2 regions of the Erysipelatoclostridium sp. An15 genome follow, and region 2 is predicted to be linked to the other one. Evidence: a T-box and tRNA genes for the amino acid it is inferred to sense, from the RefSeq annotation. Region 2 holds a T-box; the other holds one or more tRNA genes.
The links. The T-box of region 2 lies ahead of ileS (isoleucine--tRNA ligase). A T-box ahead of a tRNA ligase gene usually reads a tRNA of that ligase, here a tRNA-Ile.

Region 1 (7,581 bases), on a different contig from region 2:
CGGTTAAAAATTAATAAAGATAACTTTTCATTTGTTTCAATACCAGGTCATTATCCTTATCGTGAAGGTGGTAATGGTGGTAAATTTAGACCGTCTACAAATGAAAATTGTACGCAATGTGGATTGTGTGTAAAAAAATGCCCGATGCAAGCTATTGATCCAAAGGATTGTAAAACGATTAATGATCAGTGTTTATCTTGCTTTAGATGTATTAGAATTTGTCCAATGCAAGCTAAAACTATGGATCATGATCAAAATTACCAACAGTTTGCTAAGGAATTTACTGAAAAATTATCAAAACGTAAAGAAAATGAATATTTTGTATAATAAATAAGTACGGCGTTTTTTAATTTCCGTACTTATTTTTTGTTTTAAATTGAAAACGTAAATTATAAAACCGATAAATAATAACCAATATATATATTAGAGCAATAACATTAACAAGATAATAGTTAGAAGCAGCTAAAAGCTGATTGATAAAAGGGTCGATAAAATTCACTAATATTATGCCTAATATTCCCCAAATTAAACTATAAAACAAACAAATTCGACTACAATAATTATCCGGATATTTTTGATAATTCCAGATTTCAATATTTAAATCATGAGCTAAAAAATAGTGTGTTACATATTCTAAAGCAGTACAACATACTAAAGAATAAAAGAAGATTTCAAAATTATTAGTATGATAGGGAACTGCTTTCAATATTAATAATGCTCCAAATCCATATATTGGAATAAAAGGACCTTTTAATAATCCGGAAAAATGAATTCTTTTTTCAAGTATTGAAATATATGCCGATTCGATAATAAAGCCTAGAAAAGTATAAATTGCAAATTTTACCATTATAACCTCCATTAGTAATTTTATGATAAAATTTGGCAATTATGATACTAAATATGAGCAAGCAGTTTTTCAATTTCAAGAGCAATTTCTTTTGGTTTGACTAATGGCTCAAAGCGAGCGACTACATTACCCTTACGATCAATTAAAAATTTAGTAAAATTCCAATCAATTCGTTTAGAAAGTGCTGGATCCTGGTTTTCTTTAAGATATGTATAAATAGGTGCTTCGTTTGGACCGTTGACATCGATTTTAGCGAATTGTGGGAAGCTAACCCCATAAGTATCAGCACAAAAAGAAATAATTTCTTCCATTGTTCCTGGTGCTTGTTCACCAAACTGGTTACAAGGAAAATCAAGGATCCAAAAACCTTGGTCGTGATACTGTTCAAATAAATCTTCTAATTCATCATATTGTTCAGTAAATTCACATTCCGTAGCCGTATTTACAATAAGTAATACCTGGTTTTGATATGTACTTAATGATTGTAGTTGATTATTGTTATCTAAAACGTTTATATCGTATAAGTTCATGTTATTCTCCTTTTAATAATTTATTTATTAATTATAAAATGATTTTATATTAATAACAAATAATATGCTTGTGAATGTTTGATTTTGACGTGCTTGATACAAGAATAAATTAATAGCAAAAAAAATGACAAAATTTTAAATAAAGGGTTGACGATTATAAAAGCTTATGTTATTATATTTGAGCAGTCGATTGATGGGCCTGTAGCTCAGTTGGTTAGAGCGCACCCCTGATAAGGGTGAGGTCGATGGTTCAAATCCATTCAGGCCCACCATTAATTAATTGCATTTATATATGGGCCTGTAGCTCAGTTGGTTAGAGCGCACCCCTGATAAGGGTGAGGTCGATGGTTCAAATCCATTCAGGCCCACCATATATAAAAATTAATAAAATATTTTTGGGGCCTTAGCTCAGCTGGGAGAGCGCCTGCTTTGCACGCAGGAGGTCAGCGGTTCGATCCCGCTAGGCTCCACCATTTGTAAATTAGCTCTGCTTTGGCAGAGTTTTTTTGTTTTTATAGGAGGTAATTATGACCGATAAATTAATCATTTTAGTAGCTAGTTTTTTTATATACTGCTTTCTTGGTTGGGTATGGGAATCGATTATTTTACCATTATCACGAAAACAAAAACCTTATAACCGTGGTTTTTTAAATGGACCATGGATACCAATATATGGTTTTGGAGCGATATTAGTAATTGTATTATTTGATATTCATAAAACCGATTATCCTGTCTATGCTTTATTTATTAATGGGGCTGTAGTTGCTTGTTTATTAGAATATATTACATCTTATGGTATGGAAAAGCTATTCCATCAGCGCTGGTGGGATTATAGTCATAAACCGTTTAATTTAAATGGTCGGGTTTGTTTAGAAGGATTTGTTTGTTTTGGAGTTTTTAGTGTTGTTGCCATTGATTATGTACAACCATTTTTTACCTATGAATTATCGAAGGTCGATGAAAAATTATTGTTTATAATTGCTAGTGTTTTAACGATATTATTTATTTTTGATACTATTGTTTCAACTAGAATTGCTTTGAATATTGAAAAGAAAGTAGAGCAGTTTAAACAGACTATTGAAAATAATGAAATGGTGTTATTGAAAAACTTATTAGAAAAACAACAGGAAGTTAATAAACGCATTGGGAAAAATCGTTTGCAGTGGCAACGTCAACAGATTATTTTTAAAAACTTAATTAAGCAAAAAGGGAATTTAAAGTATTCACAAAGACGTTTAATTCGAGCTTTCCCAGATCTGCTTAAACATAAAAAGAAATAAAAGGGGATAGATGATGAAAAAAGAGAACTATATCGTAAAATCTTTAAATGGTATGGCGTATGGCTTTTTTTGCAGTTTAATTATTGGAACGATATTAAAACAAATTGGTAGTTTTGTAAATATAAGTCAGTTGATTATCTGGGGTGAAATAGCAACATATTTAATGGGACCGGCTATTGGCGTTGGAATTGCTTATGCAATTGATGCTAAAGGACTAAATTTAATTGCAGCGGTAATTGCTGGGACAATTGGGGCTGGAACTTTTAATGGTAATCAAGCAACAACTGGCAATCCAATCGCTGCTTATGTAGCGGTAATTGCGGCAGTTGAAGTTACTCGTTTACTTCAAGGAAAAACACCGATAGATATTTTACTGGTACCATTTTGTTCAATCGTTATTTCTGGATTGGTAACGATATTTGTGGGTCCATATTTAACGATGGTAATTAACTGGATTGGTGATTTAATTAATCAGGGAGTGGCAATGCAACCATTTTTCATGTCAATAGTTGTAGCAGTTTTAATGGGAATGGCTTTAACGGCGCCAATATCTAGTGCTGCTATTGGTGTGATGTTAGGTTTGAATGGTTTGGCTGCTGGAGCGGCATTGGCAGGTTGTTGCGTACAAATGTTAGGTTTTGCAGTGATGTCAATCGATGATAATGATTTAGGAGATGTAATTGCAATTGGAATTGGTACAAGTATGTTGCAGTTTAAAAATATTGTTAAACATCCAATTATCTGGGTACCGCCAATTTTAACAAGTATTATTATTGCACCAATTTCAACCTGTGTGTTAGAAATATCATGTACTCCTGTTGGTTCGGGAATGGGAACGGCTGGATTGGTAGGAATATTAGAAGCGATAAATGTTATGGGAAGCAGTTATTGGATTCCAATTATTGTAATTGATATTATTGCTCCGATTTTGATTACATGGCTAATTTATCGGTCATTTAAAAAATTAAAATATATTAAAAATGGGTATTTAAAGTTAAACCGTTTATAATGGTTTAACTTTTTTTGTTGTTAATATAAGTGTAACATTTCTTAAGTAAAATTATATATCATTAAATATTAAAATAACATTTAATATAGTGATAACAAGAATAGTTATAATTTTTAGATAATACTATTATAATGTTATTTAAAAATTATAGTAATTGTAAGGGGTGAATGTGATGCTGCAAATAAAAAATATTTGTAAGCAATATAAAACAGGTAATTTAATTCAAAAAGCACTTGATGGTGTTTCGTTGAATTTACGTGATAATGAATTTGTTGCTATTTTAGGACCTAGTGGTTCGGGGAAAACAACGCTTTTAAATATTATTGGTGGTTTAGATCGCTATGATAGTGGTGATTTGATTATTAATGGTATTTCAACTAAGAAATATAAAGACCGTGATTGGGATTCGTATCGTAATCACACAATCGGTTTTGTTTTTCAAAGTTACAACCTGATTCCCCATCAGACAGTTCTATCGAATGTCGAGCTAGCTTTAACTATTTCGGGTGTATCTAAAGCAGAACGTAGAAAACGTGCTAAAAGAGCTTTAGAACAAGTAGGACTAGGTGATCAAGGTCATAAAAAGCCTAACCAAATGTCTGGAGGACAGATGCAAAGGGTAGCGATTGCTAGAGCATTAGTTAATGATCCAGATATTTTATTAGCTGATGAGCCAACTGGGGCTTTGGATAGTGAAACAAGCATTCAGGTAATGAATTTATTAAAAGAAGTAGCTAAGGACCGTTTGGTAGTCATGGTTACTCATAATCCAGAATTGGCTTATGAATATGCAACTAGAATTGTAGAATTAAAAGATGGAGTAATTCGCAGTGATTCTAACCCATTTAATGTTGATAACAAGACATTAAAGGTACCACAGCATAAAAATATGGGTAAATCTTCAATGTCTTTAAAAACATCGCTATCATTAAGTTTTAATAATTTAAAAACAAAAAAAGCGCGAACGATTTTAACTTCTTTTGCTGGATCGATTGGTATTATTGGTATCGCCTTGATTCTTTCTTTATCTAATGGGGTAAATCAATATATTCAATCGATAGAAGAAGAAACTTTATCGGAATATCCGTTACAGATTCAAAGTACAGGTTTTGATATAACTTCGATGATGGATACCCAGTCAAGCGATGATTCAACTAAAGAAGATGGTGAAGTTCAAGTATTTCAAATGCTGACAAATATATTTTCGCGAGTGGGATCTAATGATTTAACATCATTAAAAGAATATTTGGATAGTAATAAGGGTGATCTTTCTAAATATACTAAGTCAGTTGAATATACTTACAATGTTGTTCCGCAGATTTATAGTGCTAATACGGAATCGATTCGACAAGTTAATCCTGATCGATCGTTTGCAGCGCTTGGTTTAGGGGCTTCAAGTACAAGTAATAGTACAATGTCATCAATGATGAGTACTAATGTATTTTATCAGATGCCACAAAATACTGATCTATATCAAGAACAATATGATGTAAAAGCAGGGAGATGGCCTAAAAAGTATAATGAATGTGTGCTGGTTTTGAATAACAATGGTAAGATTAGTGATTTTATGCTTTATACTTTAGGGTTACGTGATTATTCGGAATTAGATACGATGATTCAACAATTTTCTCAAGAAGAAAAAGTAACAGTACCTGATAATAGTCAATCATATTCATATGATGATATTATTGGTATTAATTTTAAATTAGTTAATCCTTCAGATTGTTATCAATACGATGCTAATTATAATATTTATCGTGATAAAACAGATGATCAAGCTTATATGAAACAGTTAATTGATAATGGTGAAAATCTAGAAATAGTAGGAATTGTTCAGCCTTCAGATGGTGCTAATGTTACAATGTTGCAATCTGGGATAGGGTATTTGCCATCGTTGAGTGATCATGTTATAAATCAGGCGCAATCAAGTGAAATTGTTCAAAAACAATTAGCAACACGTGATATTGATGTTTTTACCGGGAAACGTTTTGATGATCCTGAAAGTTCAAGTTTAGATATGAATTCATTATTTACAGTTGATAGTGAAACTTTACAAAGTGCTTTTACTTTTGATCAAAGTAAAATATCAATGGATATGAGTAGTGTTGATTTTAGTCAGTTATCAATCGATCCATCATTATTGCCCTCTTTAGATGTTGATAGTTTACTAGGAGATATTAAATTTGAACTTACAACTGATCAGATTAATCAAATCAGTCAAAAAATTATGACCCAATTTCAACAATATTTAAAAGATAATAATTTTACTGATCCATCTAAGATGGATGAATATTTTCGGGCTTATTTACAAAGCGATGCGGCTAAAAATTTGATTCAAAGTGAAATGGCAGCATTAATCCAGGAAAGTGGTATGGCAAAGCAGTTTGCAGCTAATTTACAAAGTCAAATGCAAACGATGATGGCTCAGTATAGTGAAGTGATCGCAAATTCATTAAAACAGCAGTTAACAACTGTTATGGCTGATCAGATGGATAATTTTTCAAGTCAATTCCAAGATGCTATTAGTATAGATACAAGTAAATTTGCTAGTGCTATTAAGGTGAATATGTCAGAAGAAGAATTATCTGAATTGATGTTATCGTTAATGAGTGAGGATTCATCTTCTTATGAAAATAATTTACAAAAACTTGGCTATGCAAGTAAAGATGAACCTAGTGGTATTAATATTTATCCACTTGATTTTGAAAGTAAACAGGAAGTTATTAATGTTTTAGATCAATATAATGAAAATGTTGAAAAAGTTGATGAAGATAAAGTTATTACTTATACTGATTATATAGGTACATTAATGTCTTCGGTAACTGATATTATTAATGTCATTAGTTATGTGTTAATTGCCTTTGTTGCAATATCATTAGTAGTATCTTCGATAATGATTGGTGTAATTACTTATATAAGCGTTTTAGAACGGAAAAAAGAAATTGGTATTTTAAGGGCTATTGGAGCTTCTAAACGTAATATTTCGCAAGTTTTTAATGCTGAAACATTTATTATTGGATTATTTGCGGGAGTATTAGGTATTGTTATTACATTATTGTTATTAATACCAGGCAATATGATTATTCACGATATTGCTGGTAGCCAGGATGTTAGTGCTATCTTACCAGTAACTGGAGCGGTAGTATTGATTATATTAAGTGTTGTATTAACGTTAATAGGTGGTTTGATTCCAGCTAAAAAAGCGGCATTAGAAGATCCGGTTACTGCTTTAAGAACTGAATAAACTAAAAAGGTATCAGTGTGCTGATACCTTTTGTTGTTAGTCTTGTTTAAACAGTGAAATAATTTCTTCAGTAGACATTGAAGTAATACTATTTTGACTGTTTTCAATAAAGATATTAGATAAATCTTGTTTTTGAGCTTGTAATTCCTGAATTTTTTCTTCGATACTATTTTTCATGATTAACTTATATACTTGAACGCTGTTTGTTTGTCCAATTCGATAAGCACGGTCGGTAGCCTGGTTTTGAGCTGACATATTCCACCATGGGTCATAATGGATAACGATCGATGCTGCAGTTAAGTTTAGACCTGTACCACCGGCTTTTAATGATATCAAAAATACTGTCGTATTATCTTTTTGGAATGCATTTACTAATTGATGACGTTTGATTTTATTTGTGGCACCAGTTAATACATAATACGAGATATCATTTTTCCGTAATTCTTTTTCAATTAACTCTAATGAAGTAGTAAATGAAGAGAATAACAATACTTTCTGGTTATTTTCTTTAGCTTTTTTAATTATATCCAGACAAGCACTCATTTTAGAACTTGGACCATCAATGTTATTGTAAAGAATTCGTGCATCGCAGCAAAGCTGTCTTAATCTAGTCATCATTGCTAATATCTGAATATGATCAAGATGTTCAACTTCTAGAGCTTGTTGCAATT
Region 2 (7,581 bases):
TTAGCTGAAGATGCCCCGGTTTCCCAAACTGTATCAATATCACTTTGAGTAATAACTGTCGTTGTTGATGTATCTTTCATCATCTCTAATGCCACAATTACAGTCATGACTTTAGTCATGCTAGCCGGATACATTCTTTCATCCATGTTTTTATTGTATAATACCAGCCCTGATTTAGCATCGATTGCCACAGTATATTGGCATGATAAAGTTGTGATTGGTTCACTATTTTCTAAAGCTTTTACTGGTATATTACTAGTAAAAATACTTATTACCATAATAATGGCAACTAATAATTTTTTAACCATTAATTTTCCTCCCATATAAAATTATTTTCCCAATCTATAATTCCCTCGATTTAATTATTAAGGTTATTTGCTAGTTTATTTTAGCACTTTCGACTCTTTTCAACAATATTATTTTATTAAATCAAGCCAATAAATTGCAAAAAATATTCTTAAAACGCACTAAACCCCAAGTTGTAATATACAGCTTGGGGTATTTTATCTAATTAACCATTAATTACATCATGACAACGGTGGCATAATTCGCCTTCCATTTCATCTTCATCAAAGTAATTCCAGCAACGTGGACATTGATGTCCATTGAATTTTTCTGCTTTAATATAAGCACTATCAAATTCTTCTAAAGTAGTATCTTCTACTAAATTAACTTTAGCAACAATAAATAATTGTTTTAAATCATCAGCTAATTTTTCCATATCTTTATAATCATCTTTTAAAGAAATAGTTACTTTAGCTTCCATATTAGATTTAATTACTTTATCATTACGTAATTGTTCTAATGCTTTTAAAACATCTTTACGTAAATCTAAGAAACGTTTAAAGTATTCTTTTAAGCTTTCGCTATCTTCTAATTCAATTTTTTGATAAGCTGGTTCTAAGAATACTGATTCTGCTTTATTTTCATCACAATGGAAATGATCATGTAATTCTTCAGCAGTAAATACTAATACTGGTGAAATTAATTTCATCATGATTTTAGCGTGATAATATAATACCGTTTGAACTTGACGTCTTCTTAAACTATCAGCTTTTTCGATATAAAGAATATCTTTAGTAAAGTCCATATAGAATGAACTTAATAAGTTAGTGAAATAATTTAAGATCAATTGGTTTGCTTCTGCAAAATCAAAGTTTTCATAAGCATTATTATAACCATCAATTAAATCATTTAACTCTGCTAACATATAGCGATCTACTGGTGCTAAATCTTTAATAGCTACTAAATCATTTTCTTTAAAATCATTTAAATTTCCAAGAACGAAACGCATTGTATTTCTAATTTTACGATAGTTTTCAGAAATTTGTTTCATAATATCATTACTAATTCTAACATCTTGCTGATAAGCAACAGAAGTTGCCCAAAGTCTAACGATATCAGCACCAAATTGATTAACTAATTTAATTGGATCAACAGTATTACCTAATGATTTAGACATCTTGTTTCCTTTACCATCTAAAACAAATCCATGAGATAAAACTGTTTTATATGGTGCTTGACCATGAGCAGCCGTACCAACAATTAATGAAGAGTTAAACCAGCCACGATATTGGTCGCTTCCTTCAAAGTATAAATCAACTGGATAACGATAACCACGTTCAATCATACATCCAGTATGACTTGATCCTGAATCAAACCAAACATCCATGATATCTTTTTCTTTTTTGAAAATACCATTTGGTGAATGTTCATTTGTATATCCTGCAGGTAATAAATCTTTTTCATCACGTTCAAACCAGACATTTGAACCATATTTTCTAAATAAATCAGAAATATGTTTAAACACTTTTTCTTCCATGATTGGCGTACCATCTTCACAATAGATAATTGGAATTGGTACACCCCAAGATCTTTGACGAGAAATACACCAGTCACCACGTTCTTTGATCATATTATAAATACGAATATGACCCCATTCATTCAACCAGTTAACTTTATCAATTTCATTTAATAATTTATCTCTAATTTTATCTAATGAACAGAACCATTGATCAGTTGCTCTAAAGATAATTGGTTTTTTAGTTCTCCAGTCATGAGGATAACTATGTTTAATAAATTCAAGTTTTAATAAAACACCTAGTTCATCTAATTTTAAAGTTACTGTTTTATTAGCATCATCAACATATTGTCCTGCTAACCATTCACCGCATTCTTCCATCATGCAGCCATGTTCATCAACATTACAATAAGCTGGTAGACCATATTTTTGACCTACATAAAAGTCGTCAGCCCCAAAACCTGGCGCTGTATGAACGCATCCAGTACCGGCATCAGTTGTAACGTGGTCACCTAAAATAATTAATGATTCACGATCATATAAAGGATGTTGACAAGTAATCATTTCTAATTCACTACCTTTATAGTGTTTGATTACTTTATATTCAGTAATTTCAAATTTTTCCATTAATGAATCAACTAATTCATCTAAAACAATTAATTTACCTTTAGGTGTATCAACAACTGCATAATTGAAATTTTCATTTAAACAGATTGCTAAGTTGGCAGGAATTGTCCATGGTGTAGTTGTCCAGATTACAAAATAAGTATCATTATCTAAAATTCCTTTACCATCTTTAACTTGGAATTTTACATAAATAGTTGGACTTTTAATATCATGGTATTCGATTTCAGCTTCAGCTAATGCTGATTCACTAGATGGTGACCAGTATACTGGTTTTAAACCTTTAAAGATTAATCCATCCATAGCCATTTTAGCAAAAACATCGATTTGATTTGCTTCAAATTCAGGCATTAATGTTAAATATGGATGTTTATAATCTGCAAATGTCCCCATTCTAATTAATTGCTCTTTTTGTTTATCAACTTGCTGATAAGCGTATTCTTTACATTTTTCTCTAAAATCAGCAGTTGACATTTCTTTACGATTTACCCCTAATTTTTGAATAGCATTTTCAATTGGTAAACCATGAGTATCCCAGCCTGGAATATATGGTGTATAAATTCCATTCATATTTTTATAACGAACAATTACGTCTTTAATAACTTTGTTTAACATATGTCCCATATGCATATTACCATTGGCATATGGTGGACCATCATGGAAAACAAATTCTTCATTTCCTTTGTTTTGTTCAAGTACTTTTTCATACATGTTTGCTTCTTGCCAACGTTCTACATACTTAGGTTCTTTTTTAGGAAGATTCCCTCGCATTTCAAAATCAGTTTTTGGCATCAATAAAGTGTCTTTGTAATTCATCTCTTTCTTTCCTCCAAATTAAACTAATAAAAAAAGTCCTTTTATACAAAAGGACGAATAAACCGCGGTACCACCTTAATTCGTGTTATCAAACTTAAACACGCACTTGAGATTTTAACGCAATCAACGGCGACCCCTACTAATTTCAAGGCGCTACTCCAGAGTGATCCATTATAATAATAGTTACTGATTTCCACCAGCCATCAGCTCTCTAGAAACATCTTACTATAAACTGTCTCTTTCATCGTATTTATCATTTTCTTCATCTTCGTTAATTAAATTAAAAACTTCAGAATTATCTATTGAATCCAAAATATCCTGAGACATTTTTTGCACTGAAGCTCTAAATCTAATTGCCTGATCTTTGAAATCGCTCATTTCACTTGATAGATTTCGAACATAATCTAATGATTCCTTTAAAATCATATTTGCATTTCGTTTAGCCTTATCAATTAATTCACTAGCTTCTTTTAAAGCTAAACGAGCAATTTCCTCATTAGTCTTTTCAGTTATATTGACACGATGTTGTAACAATGAGTTTTGTTCTTTAACACGATCTAATTCTTCAGTTAAACTAGTAACTTGTCTTTTTAAGTTTTCTATTTGTTTAAGATAATCATCGATCTTATAGTCAACTTCATGAACATTATAACCCATTAACTGCTTTTTAAAATCACTCATCGTATCAACTCCCTACTTATAAAAATACCCCTCAACAACATGATTATTCTGTTTTGTAAGTCGCTTAGTATCGACAAATTTAACCCTTCCATGCCGTCTTAACGATATTATATCACTATTATTACACAAATAATTTATTTCTTCAACTTCTTTATGATTAACTTTTACAAAACCTGAGCGAATATAGCTAACTGCCTTACTTCTAGGTAGACCATATATTGTAGCAACTACTTTATCTAAACGTAATGAAGAAACAATAAATGTTTTCATTACATATTGATGTTCGATGATAATTTTTTCATCACTTAAACTAGTTTTAACTTTACTACGTTTTATTTTGGTCAAATTATCTTTAACATATTCATATATTTTTTGTTCCATCGCTACATAAAAATCATCTTGATATTCATAAATGTCACCAAATAACTCTCTTTTAACCCCTAATGACATCAATGCCCCTAAAATATCACGATGCGTTAATTTACCAAATGATTGGGCATATTTTATCTTTACTAAAGCAATTTCAAAATCTTGATCTTCAATTTCATAAAAGGCTGGGGCAATAATCATTCTTTTCATTTCACTATTATCCATACCGCCAGCTTCTTTGACAATTAAATCTTCATTATTGCCAATTATTGAATAAACAATTGATTGATGATATGGGTTTAAAAATTTAGTTAAGATAAGTCTTTGTTTATATAAAGCTTGATCTCTATATTCCAAAACTTTTTTAACAAAGACTTCTTCACCTTTAAAATGTTCTAACACAACGAAAAAGTATTAGCTAGGCTAATACTTATTACTCATCGGCTTCTTCATCATCTAAATCAATTGTTCCAGAAACCCCAATATTTTTAGGAGTACATAAGAAAATTCTAGGTCCAATTCTTTGGATATCACCTTCAATTGCATAGATGACTCCACTTAAGAAATCGACAACTCGTTTAGACTGCTCTTTTTGCAAGCGATGTAAATTAACTACAGCTGCTTTTCTTAATTTTAAATAATTAGCAATATCTTGAGTTTCTGCAAAAGCTCGAGGCTCAAATAAGATTAATTGACTATCTTTATTAGCATTCAAAGCTTTAATTGCATCACTAGTTTTTGAAAACTTAGCTTGTTCAAACAAACTTGTTTTTGGTTCTGTATCAATTTCTACATCTTCATATTCTTCAACTTCGTCACCGTCTTCGTCAAAAAACCATTTCTTTACTTTTTGTCCGTATCCCATGAAGTATAAACCTCCTTAACTTATTTCTAGTCCATTATAACATAATATTTCATATCATTAAAGGATTATTAAATCAAGTTAAAAACAAAAGGAGCATTTTTTACTGGTCTATTGTAACTAAAATAACATCGCCGCCAATACTAACTACACATTCAATGGGAATAACAATACAAGGAGCTTCTTTAAAAAAGCAAAGCAATTTTAAAAAGCTGCTTTTTTCAACAACGATTGCTTGAATTGTTCTAGTACACCAGTCAATTTCAATATCACTAATAAACCCAATTTTACAACCATTTACAACATTTACAACATCCTTTGACTGTAGTTTGACAAATCTCATTAAATCACCATTAAAATATATGCATTATTTAAGGTAATTATGTAGATTATTAAGCGCCTTTTTTTCGATTCGAGATACCTGTGCTTGAGAAATAAATAATTCCTTAGCAATTTCACTTTGTGATAACCCCTCAAAATAGCGCTGTTTAATAATCTTATTTTCTTTAGGACTTAAATGATCTATTGCATCATATAAATCAATATTTTGTTTAGTTCTTGATACATCTGTTTTTTCATCTTTTAAAGAATCAATCACTTTTAAATTATTACCATCATCATTTTTTACCTCTTCTTGTAAAGAAGAAATAGTATTAGTAGATAACAAAGCTTCAACAACTTCATTAGGTTTAATTGATAATTCCTTGGCTAGTTCATTAATAGTTGGTTCTCGTTGTAATTTAGCTAAATATTTATCTTTGATTTTCAATACTTTATAAGCTACATCTCTAATAGAACGAGAAATCTTAATTTGATGGTTATCGCGTAAATATCGTTTCATCTCACCAACGATCAATGGAACAGCATAAGTTGAAAACTGCAGCTGATAACTGGTATTAAAGTTTTCAATCGCTTTTATTAATCCTACAATACCTACTTGAAATAAATCTTCTCCATTATCAACCCGTCCATAGAAACGTTTAGTCATTGATAATACTAATTTCATATTGTCATTTACTAGTTGTTCTTTAATTTTAGGATCTTTAGTCGCTTGATATTTATCTATCAAACGATAAGTTTCTTTAGTTGAAAGTTTTCTTTCTGGTTCATGATAACCATTTAAAATAATTTGAAAATTACTCATATTTGCCTTCTTTCAAACTTATTTTTAGCAAATATGACAAAATTATACTTATTTTATCTCATTATAATTTAATTTATTTCTTAATTTTTTTATAATTTTTTTCTCTAATCTAGAAATATATGACTGTGATATGCCCATCATTTTAGCAACATCTTTTTGTGTTAATTCATCATAATTCATTAAACCATATCTAAACATTAAAATCTCTTTTTCACGCTTTGATAAATCCTTAAACGCTTCATAAAACATTGCTTTTTGATCATTTTGTTCCAATTCATTTTTTACTAAATCTTCATCAGTACCAATGATATCAGATAATAATAATTCATTACCATCATAGTCAATATTTAAAGGCTCATCTAATGAAATTTCATGACGCAGTTTATTATTCTTTCTTAAAAACATTAAAATTTCATTTTCAATACACCTCGATGCATAAGTCGCTAATTTTATATTTTTATCAGGTTTAAATGTGTTGATTGCTTTAACTAAACCTATTGTTCCAATACTAATTAAATCCTCAATCCCACCATTTTGACTAGTATCATATCTTTTAGCTACATAAACAACTAGTCGTAAATTATGTTCAATCAATAAATCACGAGCTTTGCTATCACCTTTCATTAATCTTTCTAAAGCTTCTTTTTCTTCTCTTCCTTTTAATGGCGGCGGTAATATATCGTGACGGCCAACATAATAAAGATATTTTGTTTTATTGATTAATTTTAAAATAAATTTAATCATTATAATATTCCCCCCATTAGCACTTTATTTAAAAGACAATCATATTGAACATTAGCAATCATCCCAGCATAAATATCTTGTAACTTTTGATGATTAACCAGCAAATAATCTAATTTAATAACTTCAATTTCATCATTTCTTAAATCATCTAAATTAATAACATCAATTATTTGATATTTCCCAATTATCTCTTGATTAATCAAAATCAAAGGAAATCCCTGATAATATACTTCATTACCACTATCTAAAAAACCTTTAATCAAATACTTATGATTTTGATACATAATTTCTAAATCATACAAATACTCATTGATCCGTACTTTTCTTTTTAAATAGATAATAAACAATATTTGCATTAAAACAGTAAACATAGCAACGATTAATAAACCAATCGCTCCAGCATCAATCGGTGTTATCAAAATACCATTATAAATAAAAGCATCTTTGATAATTGAACTGCAAAAATAAACTAATGAAAAATAAACAAAAATAAAAACTGGATAATACAAAAAAACCTGTTTGTGGTATAAAAATACAAAT

Region 1: it has a tRNA-Ile gene. The T-box ahead of ileS (isoleucine--tRNA ligase) is inferred to sense a tRNA for this amino acid. The anticodon was not compared.

The regions. Positions count from the first base shown of each region.
Region 1 covers NZ_NFLA01000018.1:22,625-30,205, reverse strand. Annotated here, with positions in the region: gene B5E92_RS07425 (4Fe-4S dicluster domain-containing protein) at 1-327, shown strand, start outside; gene B5E92_RS07420 (putative ABC transporter permease) at 347-847, opposite strand; gene B5E92_RS07415 (glutathione peroxidase) at 895-1,377, opposite strand; tRNA gene B5E92_RS07410 (tRNA-Ile) at 1,573-1,649, shown strand; tRNA gene B5E92_RS07405 (tRNA-Ile) at 1,672-1,748, shown strand; tRNA gene B5E92_RS07400 (tRNA-Ala) at 1,775-1,850, shown strand; gene B5E92_RS07395 (putative ABC transporter permease) at 1,905-2,657, shown strand; gene B5E92_RS07390 (PTS transporter subunit IIC) at 2,671-3,666, shown strand; gene B5E92_RS07385 (ATP-binding cassette domain-containing protein) at 3,839-6,910, shown strand; gene B5E92_RS07380 (DEAD/DEAH box helicase) at 6,947-7,581, opposite strand, start outside.
Region 2 covers NZ_NFLA01000007.1:54,797-62,377, reverse strand. Annotated here, with positions in the region: gene B5E92_RS04090 (D-alanyl-D-alanine carboxypeptidase family protein) at 1-308, opposite strand, end outside; gene ileS (isoleucine--tRNA ligase) at 512-3,241, opposite strand; T-box leader at 3,288-3,495, opposite strand; gene B5E92_RS04080 (DivIVA domain-containing protein) at 3,467-3,922, opposite strand; gene B5E92_RS04075 (RNA-binding protein) at 3,935-4,693, opposite strand; gene B5E92_RS04070 (cell division protein SepF) at 4,725-5,156, opposite strand; gene B5E92_RS04065 (YlmC/YmxH family sporulation protein) at 5,257-5,496, opposite strand; gene B5E92_RS04060 (SigB/SigF/SigG family RNA polymerase sigma factor) at 5,521-6,297, opposite strand; gene sigE (RNA polymerase sporulation sigma factor SigE) at 6,346-7,041, opposite strand; gene B5E92_RS04050 (sigma-E processing peptidase SpoIIGA) at 7,041-7,581, opposite strand, start outside.